DNA from 2 places in the Nicoliella sp. ESL1120 genome. Region 2 is predicted to be linked to the other one. Evidence: a T-box and tRNA genes for the amino acid it is inferred to sense, from the RefSeq annotation. Region 2 holds a T-box; the other holds one or more tRNA genes.
What was found. A T-box is a leader RNA that pairs with one kind of tRNA and senses whether it is charged. The one in region 2 lies ahead of tyrS (tyrosine--tRNA ligase), so its partner is inferred to be a tRNA-Tyr.
Positions count from the first base shown of each region.

Region 1: it has a tRNA-Tyr gene. The T-box ahead of tyrS (tyrosine--tRNA ligase) is inferred to sense a tRNA for this amino acid. The anticodon was not compared.

Region 1 covers NZ_CP196383.1:1,254,407-1,264,564, reverse strand. The annotation lists gene ACSYTE_RS05440 (peptidylprolyl isomerase) at 1-549, shown strand, start outside; rRNA gene ACSYTE_RS05435 (16S ribosomal RNA) at 851-2,426, shown strand; rRNA gene ACSYTE_RS05430 (23S ribosomal RNA) at 2,648-5,563, shown strand; rRNA gene rrf (5S ribosomal RNA) at 5,635-5,751, shown strand; tRNA gene ACSYTE_RS05420 (tRNA-Asn) at 5,758-5,830, shown strand; tRNA gene ACSYTE_RS05415 (tRNA-Ser) at 5,836-5,926, shown strand; tRNA gene ACSYTE_RS05410 (tRNA-Glu) at 5,940-6,011, shown strand; tRNA gene ACSYTE_RS05405 (tRNA-Asp) at 6,054-6,127, shown strand; tRNA gene ACSYTE_RS05400 (tRNA-Phe) at 6,174-6,246, shown strand; tRNA gene ACSYTE_RS05395 (tRNA-Tyr) at 6,252-6,334, shown strand; tRNA gene ACSYTE_RS05390 (tRNA-Trp) at 6,341-6,411, shown strand; tRNA gene ACSYTE_RS05385 (tRNA-His) at 6,424-6,496, shown strand; tRNA gene ACSYTE_RS05380 (tRNA-Cys) at 6,569-6,639, shown strand; tRNA gene ACSYTE_RS05375 (tRNA-Leu) at 6,656-6,740, shown strand; SMK box riboswitch at 6,855-6,936, shown strand; gene metK (methionine adenosyltransferase) at 6,939-8,132, shown strand; gene ACSYTE_RS05365 (MDR family MFS transporter) at 8,195-9,667, shown strand; gene mnmM (tRNA 5-(aminomethyl)-2-thiouridylate-methyltransferase MnmM) at 9,678-10,158, opposite strand, start outside.
Region 2 covers NZ_CP196383.1:62,054-72,211, forward strand. The annotation lists gene tyrS (tyrosine--tRNA ligase) at 1-1,047, opposite strand, end outside; T-box leader at 1,097-1,295, opposite strand; gene ACSYTE_RS00280 (DUF4811 domain-containing protein) at 1,345-2,145, opposite strand; gene ACSYTE_RS00285 (MDR family MFS transporter) at 2,145-3,617, opposite strand; gene ACSYTE_RS00290 (MerR family transcriptional regulator) at 3,801-4,259, shown strand; gene ACSYTE_RS00295 (glycosyltransferase) at 4,478-5,692, shown strand; gene ACSYTE_RS00300 (polysaccharide deacetylase family protein) at 5,987-6,877, shown strand; gene ACSYTE_RS00305 (hypothetical protein) at 6,935-8,647, opposite strand; gene ACSYTE_RS00310 (2,3-diphosphoglycerate-dependent phosphoglycerate mutase) at 8,731-9,423, opposite strand; gene ACSYTE_RS00315 (AI-2E family transporter) at 9,487-10,158, opposite strand, start outside.

The DNA.
Region 1 (10,158 bases), 370 kb from region 2:
TTATATGCTACTATCGAAACCAGCAAGGGAAACATTAAAATTCAACTATTTCCTGATGAAGCCCCTAATACTGTAAAAAATTTTGTTGAATTAGCTAATGCTAATTATTATGATCATTGTAGCTTTCATAGGGTGATTAATGATTTTATGATTCAAACTGGCGATCCAACCGGAACGGGTAATGGTGGTGAAAGTATTTGGCATCAACCATTTGAAGATGAATTTTCTGATCAACTCTATAATATTCGTGGTGCAGTATCGATGGCTAATGCTGGTCCGAATACAAATGGAAGTCAATTCTTTATTGTTCAAAGTAAGAAAATCAATGCTGAAATATTAAATCAACTTGAAGACGCTAATTTTCCAAAACCAATTATTGATGCTTATAAGAAGAATGGTGGGACCCCGTGGTTAGATTTTAGACACACTGTTTTTGGCCAAGTGGTTAGTGGAATGAACGTTGTTGACAAGATAGCTAATGTTAAGGTTGACTCAGCTGACAAACCATTGCAAGATGTTTTAATTGATCAAATTAAAATTTCTAAATAAAAAGGGTTGACTTAAACTGTTAATCTTGTTAAGATATTTTTTGTTGTCATAAAGACATCGATTGATTTATAAAATAAATTCAAAAGATGTTGACATTAATCAACACTTTGTGATAACATTTAATAGTTAGTTTCAAATCATAAAAGAAGCTGACTGAAGTAGATCTTTGAAAACTGAACAAAATTATGACAAAAAATGTGTAAGGAACTTCATTTTAAATGAAGTACAAAAAACTTATGCGAAGTCAATTCGCTTTAAAAAGTAACAAAATTAAGAAGAGCTAACGTTAAGCTTTTCATCATAAGATGAGAGTTTGATCCTGGCTCAGGACGAACGTTGGCGGCGTGCCTAATACATGCAAGTCGAACGAACTTCCGTTAATGATAGTTGATGCTTGCATTAACTTGACTTAACATCGAAGTGAGTGGCGAACTGGTGAGTAACACGTAGGTAACTTGCCCTAAAGCGGGGGATAACATTTGGAAACAAGTGCTAATACCGCATAACAACAAAAACCGCATGGCTTTTGTTTGAAAGATGCGTTTGCATCACTTTAGGATGGACCTGCGGCGTATTAGCTTGTTGGTGGGGTAATGGCCTACCAAGGCAATGATACGTAGCCGACCTGAGAGGGTAATCGGCCACAATGGGACTGAGACACGGCCCATACTCCTACGGGAGGCAGCAGTAGGGAATCTTCCACAATGGACGCAAGTCTGATGGAGCAACGCCGCGTGAGTGAAGAAGGGTTTCGGCTCGTAAAACTCTGTTGTTAAAGAAGAACAAGTTTGATAGGAAATGATCAAGCTTTGACGGTATTTAACCAGAAAGTCACGGCTAACTACGTGCCAGCAGCCGCGGTAATACGTAGGTGGCAAACGTTGTCCGGATTTATTGGGCGTAAAGCGAGCGCAGGCGGTTTTTTAAGTCTGATGTGAAAGCCTTCGGCTTAACCGGAGAAGTGCATCGGAAACTGAGAAACTTGAGTGCAGAAGAGGACAGTGGAACTCCATGTGTAGCGGTGAAATGCGTAGATATATGGAAGAACACCAGTGGCGAAGGCGGCTGTCTGGTCTGTAACTGACGCTGAGGCTCGAAAGCATGGGTAGCAAACAGGATTAGATACCCTGGTAGTCCATGCCGTAAACGATGAATGCTAGGTGTTAGAGGGTTTCCGCCCTTTAGTGCCGCAGCTAACGCATTAAGCATTCCGCCTGGGGAGTACGACCGCAAGGTTGAAACTCAAAGGAATTGACGGGGACCCGCACAAGTGGTGGAGCATGTGGTTTAATTCGATGCTACGCGAAGAACCTTACCAGGCCTTGACATCTCCTGCAAAGCTAAGAGATTAGCCGTTCCCTTCGGGGACAGGATGACAGGTGGTGCATGGTTGTCGTCAGCTCGTGTCGTGAGATGTTGGGTTAAGTCCCGCAACGAGCGCAACCCCTATTATTAGTTGCCAGCATTCAGTTGGGCACTCTAGTGAGACTGCCGGTGACAAACCGGAGGAAGGTGGGGACGACGTCAAATCATCATGCCCCTTATGGCCTGGGCTACACACGTGCTACAATGGACGGTACAACGAGTTGCGAAACCGCGAGGTCAAGCTAATCTCTTAAAGCCGTTCTCAGTTCGGATTGCAGGCTGCAACTCGCCTGCATGAAGTTGGAATCACTAGTAATCGTGGATCAGCATGCCACGGTGAATACGTTCCCGGGTCTTGTACACACCGCCCGTCACACCATGAGAGTTAGTAATACCCAAAGTCGGTGCAGTAACCTCTTTTGAGGAGCTAGCCGCCTAAGGTAGGACTGATGATTAGGGTGAAGTCGTAACAAGGTAGCCGTAGGAGAACCTGCGGCTGGATCACCTCCTTTCTAAGGAATAATTCGGAACCTTGCACAGTCATAGTTTTGTTTAGTTTTGAGAGGTCTACTCTCAAACTTGGTTCTTTGAAAACTAGATAATATTTTAATTTTTCCAAATTATTGAATTGTATTAAATACAATTTCAACCGAGAACACCGCGTTATTTTGAGTTTTTTAAATTAGTTTTATTCGTATTTACTCAATTAACCAAATACCACTACGTGGTAATAGGTTAAGTTATTAAGGGCGCATGGTGGATGCCTTGGTACTAGGAGCCGATGAAGGACGGGACTAACGCCGATATGCTTCGGGGAGCTGTACGTAAGCTTTGATCCGGAGATTTCCGAATGGGGAAACCCAATAAATTTAATCGTTTATTATTCAATGACGAATTCATACTCATTGAAAGGCAGACGTGGGGAACTGAAACATCTAAGTACCCACAGGAAGAGAAAGAAAATTCGATTCCCTCAGTAGCGGCGAGCGAACGGGGAACAGCCCAAACCATCGAGTTTACTCGGTGGGGTTGTAGGACTGAACATTTGAGTTACCAAAGAATTAGATAGTCGAAAGATCTGGGAAGTTCTGCGACACAAGGTGATAGCCCTGTAGACGAAATCTAATTCCCTCAGTTCAGGATCCTGAGTACGGCAATACACGTGAAACATTGCCGGAATCCGGGAGGACCATCTCCCAAGGCTAAATACTCCCTAGTGACCGATAGTGAACCAGTACCGTGAGGGAAAGGTGAAAAGCACCCCGGAAGGGGAGTGAAATAGTTCCTGAAACCATGTGCCTACAAGCAGTTAGAGCCCGTTAATGGGTGATAGCGTGCCTCTTGCAGAATGAACCGGCGAGTTATGATAACATGCAAGGTTAAGATGAAAAGTCGGAGCCGTAGCGAAAGCGAGTCTGAATAGGGCGATATAGTATGTTGTGATAGACCCGAAACCAGGTGATCTACCCATGTCCAGGCTGAAAGTGTGGTAAAACACACCGGAGGGCCGAACCCGTGTACGTTGAAAAGTGCTGGGATGAGGTGTGGGTAGCGGTGAAATTCCAAACGAACTTGGAGATAGCTGGTTCTCTCCGAAATAGCTTTAGGGTTAGCCTTGGAGTCGAGAATCATGGAAGTAGAGCACTGTTTGGGTGAGGGGCCCGTCTTGGGTTACTAAATTCAGATAAACTCCGAATGCCATTGATTTATATCCAGGAGTCAGACGATGAGTGATAAGATCCACCGTCGAAAGGGGAACAGCCCAGACCACCAATTAAGGTCCCTAAATATATGCTGAGTGGAAAAGGATGTGGAGTTGCATAGACAACTAGGATGTTGGCTCAGAAGCAGCCACCATTTAAAGAGTGCGTAATAGCTCACTAGTCGAGTGATTCTGCGCCGAAAATTTACCGGGGCTAAGCATATTACCGAGATTGTGGACGCAACTTATGTTGCGTGATAGGAGAGCGTTCTAAGGGCAATGAAGCCAGACCGTAAGGACTGGTGGAGCGCTTAGAAGTGAGAATGCCGGTATGAGTAGCGAAAGATCAGTGAGAATCTGATCCACCGAATGACTAAGGTTTCCTGGGGAAGGCTCGTCCTCCCAGGGTTAGTCGGGACCTAAGCCGAGGCCGAGAGGCGTAGGCGATGGATAACAGGTTGAGATTCCTGTACTAGTTAACTATGTTTGACCGATGGAAGGACGTAGGAGGCTAAACGTAGCATCCTGTTGGATATGGATGTTCAAGCACTAAGTCAGGTATTGAGTCAAATGCTTAATACCGTGTTGACAAGGTGTGATGAGGACCGAAATTTAGTAGGGAAGTCGTTGATGTCACACTACCGAGAAAAGTTTCTAGTTAGTAGTTAACTACCCGTACCGCAAACCGACACAGGTAGTCGAGGAGAGAATCCTAAGGTGAGCGAGTGAACTCTCGTTAAGGAACTCGGCAAAATGACCCCGTAACTTCGGGAGAAGGGGTGCTGCACTATGTGCAGCCGCAGTGAAAAAGCTCAGGCGACTGTTTATCAAAAACACAGGTTTCTGCAAAATCGTAAGATGAAGTATAGGGGCTGACGCCTGCCCGGTGCTGGAAGGTTAAGTGGATGAGTTAGCTTCGGCGAAGCCCAGAAACGAAGCCCCAGTAAACGGCGGCCGTAACTATAACGGTCCTAAGGTAGCGAAATTCCTTGTCGGGTAAGTTCCGACCCGCACGAAAGGCGTAACGATCTGAGCACTGTCTCAACGAGAGACTCGGTGAAATTGAGATACCTGTGAAGAAGCAGGTTACCCGCGACAGGACGGAAAGACCCCATGGAGCTTTACTGTAACTTGATATTGGGTGTTTGTATAGCTTGTACAGGATAGGTAGGAGCCATAGAAGTCGGGACGCTAGTCTCGATGGAGGCATTGGTGGGATACTACCCTCGCTGTATGAACACTCTAACCCGCACCACTGATCGTGGTGGGAGACAGTGTCTGGTTGGCAGTTTGACTGGGGCGGTCGCCTCCTAAACAGTAACGGAGGCGCCCAAAGGTTCCCTCAGAATGGTTGGAAATCATTCGACGAGTGTAAAGGCAGAAGGGAGCTTGACTGCGAGACATACAGGTCGAGCAGGGACGAAAGTCGGGCTTAGTGATCCGGTGGTACCGTATGGAAGGGCCATCGCTCAACGGATAAAAGCTACCCTGGGGATAACAGGCTTATCTCCCCCAAGAGTTCACATCGACGGGGAGGTTTGGCACCTCGATGTCGGCTCATCGCATCCTGGGGCTGTAGTTGGTCCCAAGGGTTGGGCTGTTCGCCCATTAAAGCGGTACGCGAGCTGGGTTCAGAACGTCGTGAGACAGTTCGGTCCCTATCCGTCGCGGGCGTAGGAAATTTGAGAGGAGCTGCTCTTAGTACGAGAGGACCGGAGTGGACATACCGCTGGTGTACCAGTTGTGCCGCCAGGCGCATCGCTGGGTAGCTATGTATGGATGAGATAAACGCTGAAAGCATCTAAGTGTGAAACCCACCTCGAGATGAGATTTCCCATTCCTTTATGGAAGTAAGACCCCTGAAAGATGATCAGGTAGATAGGCTGGAAGTGGAAGTGCAGTGATGCATGGAGCGGACCAGTACTAATTGGTCGAGGACTTAACCAAGTAAGGTTGTTCTCACGGAAGAATAAGATATTATCTAGTTTTGAGAGAACGAAGTTCTCGCAGTTAAATAGTGTGGTGATGATGGCCAGAAGGATACACCTGTTCCCATGTCGAACACAGAAGTTAAGCTTTTGAACGCCAAAAGTAGTTGGGGGATCGCCCCCTGCAAGGATAGGACGTTGCCACGCAATTATTCCGGCATAGCTCAGTTGGTAGAGCACCTGACTGTTAATCAGGTTGTCGACGGTTCGAGCCCGCCTGCCGGAGTTCTTGGAGAGTTGTCCGAGAGGCCGAAGGAGCATCATTGGAAATGATGTAAACGGGTTAAAGCCTGTTTCGAGGGTTCGAATCCCTCACTCTCCATACTATGTTGTATGACCCGTTGGTCAAGTGGTTAAGACACTGCCCTTTCACGGCAGTAACATGGGTTCGAATCCCGTACGGGTCATTAGTAATTAATTTTACTAATGATATAAAATTGCAAAAAAATGGTCCGTTGGTCCAGTTGGTTATGACGCCGCCCTGTCACGGCGGAGATCACGAGTTCGAGTCTCGTACGGACCGTTTTTTGATTAATTCAAAAATTAAATATTTACCCTAGCAATTTTTTGGCTCGGTAGCTCAGTTGGTAGAGCAACGGATTGAAGCTCCGTGTGTCGGCAGTTCGATTCTGTCCCGCGCCATTTACGGAGGGGTAGCGAAGTCTGGCTAAACGCGGCGGACTGTAAATCCGCTCCTTCGGGTTCGGTGGTTCGAATCCACTCCCCTCCATAATTTAGGGATATAGTTCAAGGGCAGAATACCGGTCTCCAAAACCGTTGATGTGGGTTCGATTCCTACTATCCCTGTTTAATGCTATGGCGGTATTGGTGAAGTGGTTAACACATCGGTTTGTGGATCCGACACGCGTGGGTTCGATTCCCACATACCGCCCTTAATTCAAACTAAATAGTTTGATTATTAGGCTTTATCCCATGGTGATAACTTTCTTTAATAGTTTGAAATGGCGGTATAGCCAAGTGGTAAGGCAGAGGTCTGCAAAACCTTTATCACCGGTTCAAATCCGGTTACCGCCTTTGTTTTATATTTTTTGCCGGAGTGGCGGAATTGGCAGACGCGCTGGACTCAAAATCCAGTGACCGTTTAGGTCGTGTGGGTTCGAACCCCACCTCCGGTATCTTAAAAAAGATTCTCATATTTACTATGAGAATCTTTTTTTGTGCTTTTGATTAATTTTTGAACAATTGAATCATACCATTCTTTTAATTCGATTACTTTTATGATACTCTTATATAGTTATGAGTCTATTCCCGATAGGATTCACATTCAGTGAAGCTGCCTTGTAACCAAAATAATTAGGGGGAATTAATATATTATGAGAGAAAGACATTTATTTACTTCAGAATCTGTTTCTGAAGGCCATCCAGATAAAATTGCTGATCAGATTAGTGATGCAATTTTAGATGCACTACTTGCAAAGGATCCAAATGCACGGGTTGCTTGTGAAACTTCAGTCACAACTGGATTAGTGCTTGTATTTGGTGAAATTTCTACGACTGCATATGTAAATATTCAGAAAGTAGTTAGAGATACAATTAGAAGAATTGGTTATACTAACAGTTCTTTAGGCTTTGATGCTGATACTTGTGCTGTAATGGTTGCAATTGATGAACAATCACCAGATATTGCACAAGGGGTTGATGATGCTCTTGAAAGCCGTGAAGGATCAGACGACGATATTTTAAATAAAATTGGTGCTGGTGATCAAGGAATTATGTTTGGGTATGCGATTGACGAAACTCCTGAATTAATGCCACTTCCAATTTCACTTAGCCATAAATTGATGCGCAAAACTGCAGAAGTTAGAAAAAATGGTACCATTTCTTATTTAAGACCTGATGCTAAGGCTGAAGTTACGGTCGAATATGATGACAACGATAAACCATTTAGAGTTGATACAGTTGTTATTAGTACTCAACACAGTCCAGAGGCTAATTTAGATCAAATTAGGGAAGATATTATAAATAAAGTCATTAAAGTAGTTATCCCTAATGATTTACTCGATGATAAAACCAAGTATTTCATTAATCCAACTGGTCGTTTCGTAATTGGTGGTCCACAGGGTGATGCTGGTTTAACTGGTCGAAAGATTATTGTTGATACCTATGGTGGGGCTGCTCATCATGGTGGAGGAGCTTTTTCAGGTAAGGATGCTACTAAGGTAGACCGTTCTGCTAGTTATGCTGCAAGATACATTGCTAAAAATATCGTTGCAGCAGGGCTTGCTCATAAAGTTGAAATTCAACTTGCTTATGCCATTGGGGTTGCAGAACCTGTTTCGATTTCAATTGATACTTATGACACGAGTGAATTTTCAGAGGAAGCTTTAACGACAGCTGTTCGAAAGGTATTTGATTTGAGACCTGCTGGAATTATTAAAATGCTTGATCTTCAAAGACCAATTTATGAACCAACTGCTGCTTATGGACACTTTGGTAGAACTGATGTTGATCTACCATGGGAACACACAGATAAAGTTGATGAATTAAAATCATTATTTAATAAATAATTAAATAAAAAGCCCACCTATATTAACGGGTGGGCTTTTTATTATTTAAGATAGGTGGAAATATGAATAACGAACAAAATAGTGAAAAGAATACCTTAATTATTACAATTGCGTTATTTGTTGGAACTTTTTTAAGCTCGATCGAAGGAACAATTGTGTCAACAGCAATGCCAACGATCGTTGGAGAACTACATGGAGTTTCATTAATGAATTGGGTCTTTTCTATTTATTTATTAACCAGTTCAGTTGCAACCCCCATTTATGGGAAATTATCTGATCAACTTGGCAGAAAAAGAGTTTTAATTACTGGCTTGAGTGTCTTTATTGCTGGTTCACTATTATCTGGATTAGCTACCAGTATGCAAATGTTGATTATTTGGCGTGCAATTCAAGGAATTGGTGCGGGCGTGATTTTACCCATTTCATATGCAATAATTGCTGATATCTATCCATTTTCCAAACGTTCTAAAGTAATTGGCTTAAACGGAGCGGGGTGGGGGATTTCAGCTGTAATTGCACCATTATTGGGAGGATTTATCGTTGATACATTTAATTGGCGTTGGATTTTTCTATTAAATATTCCAATTGGTTTAATTATATTAGGGGTAATTGCATTCTATTTGAATGAAGATCATGATCGAAAGACAATGAATATTGATTACTTAGGGACGATTTATTTAGCAGTAATTCTATTATCCTTGATGGCAATGATTCAACTCATTGGTGATCGCAATATTAATTTAGGTCGACTAGCGTTTTTATTTGTTATTTTGTTCGTTAGCTTTATTTTATTTATTCGAAGAGAACATTCATGTGTCGAACCAATTATTCCGATGGGCATGTTTAAACATCGTTCCTTTGTTGCTCAAAATATTGTAACGTTTTTTATTAGTGGCTTTGTAATGTGTATTGAAGTTTATGTTCCCAACTGGATTCAAGGATTAATGGGATTAAGGGCGTCCCTTGCTGGATTAGCAATTACACCTAGCTCGATTCTTTGGATATTAGGTTCATTTGTATCAGGTTGGTTAATTACGCGATTACATTCCAGAGATGTTACGACCATTGGAATCGTTTTAGTATTAATAGGTGCTTTTGGATTAGTGCTTGCTCCACAAACAATGGCATTTAATTTATTTATCTTATTAACATCAATTTGTGGGTTAGGATTTGGGATTGCCACTACGAATCCGATTGTCGTAGTACAAAATAAAGTTGCTGACAATAATGTTGGGGCTGCTACTTCATTTAATGTTTTGTGTCGAACGGTTGGACAAACCTTATTTATTGCAATTTTTGGAATCTTTATGAATACTTCATTAAGGGTCGGGACCCTGCAAGTTTCTGGAACTTCAATTAAAATGATTAACAAGTTAATGGATCCAGTCACAGCAGCAACACTTCCGGCTAAGTTACTCCCTAATTTAAAAAATATTTTGTATAACTCCCTGCATGATGTCTTTTTAGTGGGGACGGTTATTGTGGCTTTAGCTTTAATTATTAATATTACCTATCGTAAAAAAGATGTTGCCTAGAATTTAGGCATCATCTTTTTTGGATGGCAATCAAAATGGGTGGATTATTGACCTGATTGATGAATTGATATTTTAATACTGTGAACTCTTTTTGATCGAGTTGTTCAGAAAATTGAATTACAAGCTCTTTTTCATTTTTACCCCCAGGGTGTCCATAGTATAAAACGATCGTTATGATACCATTTGGCTGTAACCGTGCTAGGCACGCCTTGATTGCTGGAATGGTTGTATTAGCAGTAGTAATTTTTTTATGGTCACTACCTGGCAGATAGCCTAAATTAAAGGTTGCAGCCCGAATTAGTTGTTCAGGTGGAAGGGTATTATTTATTTGTTCATGACCGCGATGATAAAGTTTTACTTGGTTCAATAAATTCTGCTCTGCCAGTCGTTTATTGGTATGCTCAATTGCTAATTCTTGAATGTCAAAACCATAAACCATTCCATTGGGTCCTACCAAATTTGCTAAAAATTCTGTGTCATTGCCGTTGCCT
Region 2 (10,158 bases):
TGGTTCAGAACTAACGTCGACACTTGGCATGTTCTTAAAACCTTGTTCAACTTCACTTACGGTTAAATTCTTGATTCCATTTGTAAATAAAGCTTTGGTGATATTTTCAGCTTCTTCAACTGCCTTTTCACCATGGACGAACTTAGTAACTTCTTCAGCCAATCTTCTTTGGGCTTCGCGTTTCTTAGGTTCTGTTTTCACCTTTTCAGCCAACTCTTCAATCTCTTCATGACTAAGGAACGTAAAGTACTTCAAGTACTTCACAACATCCCGATCATCTTGATTGATCCAGAATTGGTAAAATTCGTATGGAGTTGTCTTTTCAGGATCTAACCAAACTGCTCCACCTGCAGTCTTACCAAACTTAGTTCCATCAGACTTAAGCATCAATGGAATCGTAAGCCCGTATACCTTCGCATCGGCACCTTCCATCTTGTGAATTAGGTCAGTTCCAGAGGTAATGTTACCCCATTGATCAGACCCACCAATTTCAAGTTGTACGTCGTTGTTCTTAAAGAGGTGTAAGAAGTCCATCGATTGTAAAATTTGGTAGGTGAATTCAGTAAATGAAATCCCAGCATCCAAACGACTAGCAACGACTTCCTTATTCAACATCGTATTCACGTTGAATACCTTTCCGTAATCACGAAGAAAGTCTAGTAGCGTGAACTTGGAAATCCAATCATAGTTATTAACGATCGTAAAACTACCGTCTTGGCCAAATAACTTGGTCATTTGCTTAGTTAAGGCTTCTTCATTATGTTTAACTTGGTCCATCGTTTGTAGCTTTCTTTCAGCCTTTTTACCACTAGGATCACCAATTGAGCCGGTTGCCCCACCCACTAAGATCACTGGATGGTGTCCCGCTAATTGAAAACGCTTTAAGATCATGAATGGAATTAAATGCCCAATGTGCATACTGTCACCAGTTGGGTCAATTCCAGCGTATAGTCCAATTTTCTTTTCATTAACTAGTTCGTTCAAACCTTCTGCATCCGTTTGTTGATTAATGGCGCCACGCCACTTTAAATCATCAATAATATCCATTTCATTTCCTCCTTAAGATAACAAAAAATCCCCTACAGCTTAATAAGCCATAGGGGACGAAAATAGTTCCGCGGTACCACCCAAGTTATCATTTATAATGATCACTCTAACCATTAATAACGAAATGACCCGGCAAATATGCACGCTCCATAGGTGTAATTTCTCAAATGAATTGCTTAGCTCACAGCCCCGCTAAGTTTCTGAATTCTCAAATTCATTTGATACTAGAACTACTTCTCAGCATTTGTTTAATTACCAATATCATAATAACCAACTGCTGTTTTGTCAATAAACTAATTACTTAATTTTGTCCAATTGAGCTTGGACTGATGGTAATAACTTTTTAAGTGCAGCTGCTTTTGCTTCAGCTTCGACCTTCTTCTTACCAGCAGCAGTAGCTTGTTTAACGACTGCTTCTTTTTCACCAGCATTCATTGAAGGATCTTCCTTTTCAGCTAAAGTCAGTTCTTTTTGAACGTATGCTTGCACTTGTTGCTGTAATGCTGCTTGTTGTTGGGCTTGGGAAGCGCCGGATTGCTTTTGCAATTTCGCTTGTTCTTGCTTCATGATGGTTGGCAATGCCTTGACCTGTTTAGCATTTAGCACTAACCAATCCTTTGGTACGTAGAGTGTGTTGGTCTTATGATAAACAGATGACTTTTGGGCTAATCCATACATAAATCTTTCAAAGCTATTCTTGTATTCCCAACGAACTGTCTTGGTAACTAACTTAGCGTGCTTTAAGTTACTACTTTTCACTACTACGTTAGTAACGTCAGTATCCGGTTTAACCGTCTTCTTAGCACTACCGCTCTTGTATACAATCGCCTTATCCTTACTATTACTTTGGCCAACTGGTTGGTCAACAACTAAATTAAGACTAGGTGATAAGGAAGCAACCTTAGTAGTAGTATCGGTAGAAGCCACCTTATGCATCCCATAGTGGTACTTAAAGTTGGCAACTGATAAGAACATTACACCAATCAACAATGCAGTAAAGATAATATTTAAAATCAAATGAAGTGGTTGCTTGCCTACTAATAAATTCCAAGAGATGAAGAATAGGATCGCAACGATCACTAATAGAATAATAATCATTATTGACGACCTCCTTCAACCTTAGCTTCTGGAATACTTTTACCCTTTTTCAGCATGAACGTGAATGCTAACCCGATCAAACCAAAGATAAATGCAACTAAGAAAGCGGAATGATAACCACTCAACACAGCATTTAGCATTTTATCTTTGTATTGTAATGGGTCAACAGTTAGTAAATGATGGGCTGGTTTGGCATTATTAGTAACGTTGGTCAAAACGGAAGTCATTACCGCAGTGGCAATTGAACTAGCGATTTGCCGTAACGTATTATTTGCAGCAGTCCCATGATTCATCATACTAACATCTAACGCATTCATACTATAGGTAGTAATCGTCATCATTGACATTGCGATCCCACAAGAACGGATGGCGTAAATCACTACCACGTACATGATTGGCATATCAGTAGTTAAGAAGAAGAATGGAATCGTTCCAATTGTTAATAGTAAGAAACCACTAATTCCTAAGTAACGAGCCCCATACTTATCGAAGATTCGACCAGTAAATGGACTCAATACCCCAATCATCATTGCTCCGGCTAATAGCGTTAGTCCGGAATGAAACGCGTTGTAACCACGAACGATTTGTAAATACAATGGGAGAATCATTTCAAACCCAATCAAAGACATCATTGCAAGGGCTCCAATTATTGAGCCGATTGTAAATTGTTTGGATTTAAATACGTTTAAATTCACCAATGGATTACTAGTCTTGAATTCACGCATAATGAATGCAATCACAAAGATGACTCCAATAACTAACGTGGAGATAACAACGGCGCTACCCCATCCCTTATCACCAACGGATGAAAATGCGTATAGCGCACTCCCAAAACCAATCGTTGATAATAGTAATGAAGGGAAATCGAGCTTCGTCTTGCTAGTTGGTAAGATTGGCTTCATGGCAAATAAACTACCGATAATCACAAATGCCATAATTGGAATGATCATCCCAAAGAGATCACGCCATTGCGCATTCACAATAATCCAACCAGAAACAGTCGGACCAATTGCAGGTGCTAATCCAATTACAACTCCGGATAGCCCCATTGCAGTCCCCCGCTTTTCAGGTGGGAAAATTGATAACATGATCGTTTGTAGCATTGGCATTGAAATTCCAACCCCAACGGCTTGAATTAAACGCCCTGACAATAATGTCGCAAAGTTTGGCGCAGCGAAACACATTACCGTTCCAACTTCAAAGATCACCATTGCTGAAATGTAAAGCCACTTGGTATTAAAACGACTGGATAACCAAGCGGTAACGGGAATCAAAATCCCATTGACCATCAAAAAACCACTGGTTAACCATTGAACTGTGGAAGTATCAATGTTAAACACATCCATTAGCTTTGGATATGCAGTCGCCAATAGCGTTTGGTTCAACACGGTACAAAAAGTACCAATTAAAAGGAACAACACAAGTAGAGTTCTACTATATGGGTTTCCCTTTTGATCTAACGGCTTATCCATTAGAACATTCCTTCTTTCTAATTAATAAATAAAATAGATATCAAATATTACTTTCTTCACTATCTAATTTAGCACTAGCATTTTATTTTGTCAACTAAATTGACAATAGGCTTATATGTTATATAATCATTATATATTATTAAAGTTGATTTTAATTAAGTTAGAAAGGGGAGCTCATTAATCATGGATAGAGAAGACGATACATTTAAAGAAGTCAAAAGCAGAATCTTTAACCTATTCAAACGCGAAGACTTTCTGTTTGGCATCGGTGAAATCGCAAGCTACACTGATATCCCCCAGAGTAAATTACGCTACTGGGAAAAATGTGGGTACATTCGATCCAAAAAGTGTTCTAAAAATCAGAATCGCAAATATTCTTACCACACCCTCATGAAAATCGAACTAATCAAATCATATTTAGAATCAGGTTTCACTCTCAATGCCGCTGCTGATAAAGCCAGTAATTTTACTAATTACAACATCGTCATCGCCCGCATGCTAAAGAACCGCATCAAAGAAATCGGAACTGTTGATGATAAACCCGCGATCAATATGGGATGTTTAAACGACGATCCTTCCAAATCAATTTACTTTGTTGATGATGGAGATGAAATTAAGGCTTATATTAAAAATAATAATTAATTTAAAACTTCCAATTTATTGTTTTCATAATTGGAAGTTTTTTCATTCATAAAATTATGTGATTCCAAGCGATAAGCAATCTAAAATATGGTATGATAAAAAGGATTATGCAATAATAAACTTGTTGCGATAAGCTCGAATTTATATTTGCTTAAATCCCAATGCAAATCTTTCGTCGGGAAGATTACCTTCCCAGTTTTCAAGGAGGAAAACAATTTATGTGGTTCAGTAAAATGATTAGCGATTTTATATTCGGATACCCCGTAATGGTGTCAGTCGTATGGATCGTTGGTTGTATCTTCAAGGAGTGGACACTTCATCATACTCAAGATAACGATTCCGATCGTAAACCGTTGGTTTCAATATTAGTACCTGCTCACAACGAGCATGATACCCTGGAAGAAGCGGTTAAGTCACTTGCTAACTTAACCTATAAAAATTATGAAATTGTATTGATCGATGATAAAAGTTCAGATGATACTTTAGAAATAATGCATCGATTACAGGATCAATACAAATCACAATTTAATATCCAAATCGTTGCCATCCCCGTTAACCAGGGAAAAGCAAATGCTATGAACCAAGGGCTGAAAGCTGCTCGTGGAGAATACCTATTGGGAATTGACTCTGATTCTGTTTTAGATCCAGACTCACTTTCGTACGTTGTTAAAACTTTAAATAATAACCCTAAGGCTGGTGCCGTTGCTGGAAAACCAGTTGTTAGAAATCGAACTACTATTTTGGGCCGCCTTCAATTACTGGAATACATCGGTGTTATCGATATCATTAAGCGTGCAGAATCATTCTTAACTGGTAAGATCACTACCGTTTCAGGAGTTATTGTTGGTTTTAGAAAAACAGCCGTTGAATCGGTTAATGGTTGGAACACGAAGGTCATGACCGAAGATATTGATATTACATGGCGATTATATCGTAACCACTGGGAAGTATTATATAACCCCAATATTATTTGTTGGATTTTAGTTCCAGAAAGCGTTCGAAACCTAATCAAACAAAGACAGCGATGGGCGCGTGGTGGTTTAGAAGTACTCGCTGGTAACCGTGATATGTTGATTCATGGTAGTTTTAGCGAAAAGTTTTTACTATCTGAAACAATCGTAAGTAACACGTGGGCAGTGGTTACAATGCTAAGTACAATTACCTACATCCTTACATTTATTTTGGATCGCAATTTGACCCTTGATGGTAATATTTTACTATTCATGCTAATGGTCAGTTTCACCCAGTTCTTAATCAGTTTTTCTTTCTCAAAGAAAGCAACATTTATGAGTTGGGGGGACTTCTTACTAATCCCTGCTTACATTATGTATTATTGGATCATTAATTTGATCAGTTGTATCTATGCTATGATTTCATTCTTCTTAGACCCAGAACATGTTGGAACATGGCGTAGTCCGGATCGGGGGCGCTAAAATTGGAAAATAAACCACAATATAATTTCGTAATTCGTAAAAAGATCAGTATTAAAAGAAGAATTTGGAATTTTTGTTTATTTGCGGCTCTATGGTCAGCGGTGCTATTTATTTTCTACGTTAACTACGGATTTATCTTTGATTTATACACAGATAATCTAGTTACTTACTACTTACTTCTTAACTTAGACTACGGATTTTACTTTGGGCTACTATATACAATTTTATTTTTTGGAATTGGAACTATTATTTTTAGCTTTTATAGATTAAAAAAAATGCGGAGGAATCTAAAAAATGACACGAAGAACTCGTAAAATTATTGTTTGGATTATTGCAATCCTAATCGTTCTTGGAATGTCATTAACGATTCACAGAACGGTTCAATACGATAAGGGTGAAAACACTAACTATGCATTAAAAGCACAAGCTGCTTCACAAAAAAATGGGATTTTAGTTTTTTGTTATCACCGAATTATTAATGATGATTTAGGGGTTAATGTTGTTAAATCACTATCTGATAACTCACAACTCCATGACTTTGCAGTTACTACAACTGAGTTCAAGAAACAAATGAAGTTTCTTAAAGATCATGGAATTAAGGTCATTAGCGGTCAACAAATGTATGAAATGGTTAGTAATCAAGAACCAATTAAGGGTAAATATGCCGTCCTAACCTTCGACGATATTGACCGTTCAACCATTGAAAATGCAATGCCAGTAATGGAAAAATATAACTTCCCGTTTACCACTTTCATTGTTACCGGAAATACAGGTCGTTATCGTGAAGGATCTAAGTTCGCTACTTGGAAAAATATTTTAAAAGCCAAGAAAAAAGCCGGTAACTTACAAAGTCTAGAATTGCATACTAACAATATGCACTACCTAACCCGTGGATTAATCCCAATTATTCAAAGACCGGACGAATATAATCACTTCAAACGTGACTTTATCACTAGTCAACGAATTATGCATGAAAAAACGGGACAATTCGGAACTTCATTTGCCTATCCTTATGGTGGTGGAACCGATAAAACAACTAATTTCTTAAACTCTCAAAATCTCCAATGGATCGCTACATTGAATACTGGAATTGTAAACGACAAGACTAATTTAATGTACACCCCAAGAATGATCATTAATAATGATTCTTGGCCAAGTATTCAAAAATGGTTCTCAACCAAATAAAAGGTGCGCTAGATTAAATTCTAGCACACCTTTTTATTTGCTCTTAAGAGCGTTTAATCAACCTTTTAATGCCATAACATAACCAATTAAACCGATCCAGCCAATGATTGAAACCCAAATAAGGCCTCTAAACCAACCAGCACTTTGGTATTGAATCGTTAAATGATTAACTCCTGATTTTCCATTTACAGTAATCGCACCGATTGAATCGGTCTTAACGGTTTTTAATTGTTTCCCATTTAATTTTATGATTGAGTGGGCATATTTAACAACTGCTAACTTATGGGGTTGAGTATGATTACTCTTATTTGTCCATTTAACAGTCATTATACCGTTTTTAACCTGATAATCATGGTTTATATTCGGCTTGATAATTGATTTACGATACTTGATATATGGACTAAATTTTTGATATTCAAATACTGAAATTTTTTGCTTCACTGGCATATAATCTGGGGTTGCCTTAATTACCAACTGCAAAATTCTTTGCGGATCATCAGAACGCAATGCTGAACGTAATCTATTCGGATCGGACGTTCTAATAATCGTTTTACGAGTACTAATGATTACTTTGTGTGAATTAAAGTAACGACTCTTACTTAAAACATGCCTAAAGTCCTTATACATCACAAGTAGCATTAGTAAAATCGTTATGCCCCCAATTACATAACGAGACCAATTGATGCTTTTATCAGAAAGCAGGATTCCAATCGCCAAATATAATAAAACGTACGGGATCACTAAAAACCGAATCGGATTTTGAATCACGGAGTCCACCGCTGGGATTAGCTTAGATAGCAATGTCCACGGGAAAAGGAAGGTCGGAATCCATAGAAAAAATGTTCCATTCAGAATAATAACCCGAGTAGTTAAATCAATGTGCTTCCATCTAATAATTAGGTATAAGATTGCAATTACAAATAAGAACAGCGTACTGTACTGAAGCCTAGTGGTGCCGTTGGGGGCAAACAAAGAATCAGATGCTAAATGTAAATCTGGCAGCACGGGCAACAAATGATTGGAAGAAAATAGTTCTAACATCCCACCCCAAACGTTGAATGACAACAATAACGTTAGGCCAATTGATTTAAAAAGTGATTGCCACATTTGTTTGCGATCATCTGTGATAACCAACCCTGTTACAAAAAATGGAATTAACGCTAATGCACAAATCGCACTAGTAATGTTATGAATTTCAAGCAATAAAGTCATCGAAAGGGCCAATTTAATCCAAGCAATCCGTCTGGTGCGAATCATTTCAGTTCCACATAGCATTATTAATGGAACAAAAGCCGCTCCCCATGCGGTAAATTGTTGCCCATTGATCCAATACAAGATGGGGGTCGAAAACATATAACATCCAGCAATTACTAGCGCCCATAACTGCTGAACGTTGTTTTTAATTGATAAATGGTACATTAAACAGCCACTGATAATGAATAATAACGCTGAACTTATTAGCTGATAATTAACCCAGTTTTTGCTAATAAGTAGCAAAAAACCGTTAAAATATGCAAATAATGGTCCATAGACGGCGTTAACCACCCTACCAGACTGGCCAAATCCGAAAAATGATTGAAAATAGCTATAGCTACCAGTTTTAATTTGCATCATTGCATCATAGAATCGATTCATATGAAAAAGTGAGTCGATTCCTACATAAGCGGCATTAGTGTACCATTGTGGAAACATTGCTAATAATGAAATAACCAAAATGACTCCGTATGGCCACGTAGTTCGCCAATTAATTTTGTTATTAAGTGATTTCATGATCAACTTCCCTATCAAAATTTGTATAAAAAATAAGGCAATTGATTTAGACATAGTAAATCAATTACCTTAATTATAATAAATTAGTCGTCTAATTTAGTCTTGTTAGTAACTTTAAGTTTGTCGTCAAAGTCATAAACAACTGGTTCACCAGTCTTCATTTCTAAGTCCATGATGTCATCATCGCTGATTCTTTCAATGTACTTGCTTAATGCACGAAGTGAGTTACCGTGAGCAGCAATAATTACATTCTTACCGTCTAATAACTTAGGTGCAATTTGATCTTCCCATAAAGGCATAACTCTTTCAAGCGTAACCTTGAGGTTTTCACCTGCAGGAATCAAGTTTGGATCTAAGTCAGCGTAACGACGGTCCTTCTTTGCAGAGTATGGAGAGTCATCTGGAAGAAGTGGAGGAAGAGTGTCATATGAACGACGCCAAATGTGAACTTGTTCGTCTCCATATTGTTCAGCAGTTTCCTTCTTGTTTAATCCTTGTAACTTACCATAGTGACGTTCGTTCAAACGCCAAGTCTTAGTTTCAGGAATCCATAGTTGGTCTGATTCTTCTAAAGCAAAGTGTAAAGTCTTAATCGCACGGGTCAAAACTGAAGTAAATGCATAGTCAAATTCTAGACCGTGTTCCTTCAATAATTTACCAGCGTTCTTAGCTTCTTCAACACCCTTGTCACTTAAATCAACGTCAACCCAACCAGTAAATTGGTTAGAAAGGTTCCATTGACTTTGTCCATGACGAATTAATACTAATTTTGCCATAAGTTCCAAACCTCTTTCTATTTTATAATTAAAGAATTCATAACAATGATACACCATCTATCATTATTTTTCAGTAGATTTAGATTTTTTTATGATTTTTACTTCATCATTGGGATGATTGTCGACCCGTTGCACATTTAATATATGGAGAATAAAAGTAAAAATTGGGACAGACACAATCAATCCCCAGCCACCAAAAATTTTTTCACCAACAATCAAAACAACAAAGGTATAAAAAATTGGTAGCTTAGTTCTCGATGACATAAACTTTGGGTTTAATACGTATGCTTCAATTCCATGAACCACTATAATTGTAATGATCATATAAATCACATCGTAAATGCCGCCAGTAGAGTAACAAACTAATGATAATGGAATAAATGAAATAATTACCCCAGCCACTGGAATTAAACTAAGGAAAAACACTAATAATGCTAGTATCAATAGTTGTGGTAACCCCATTACTGCCATCACAATGGTCGTTAAAATGGTATTGCAAATCGCAATAAATAACTGTGCTTCTAAAACAACACCAAACGTCTTAACGAAAATTTGAGCATAGTAATAAATATCTTGGAATAACCAACCGATATTACTCGTCAAAAATTTCTTGGAAAAGGTAGCCATTCGATCACTTTCCAGTGTAAAAAAGAAACTCAATATTAAAGAAATAAAAACTGAAACACTGACTGATCCGATACTGGTAATATATTCAAAGACAGTATTCGCACTCCC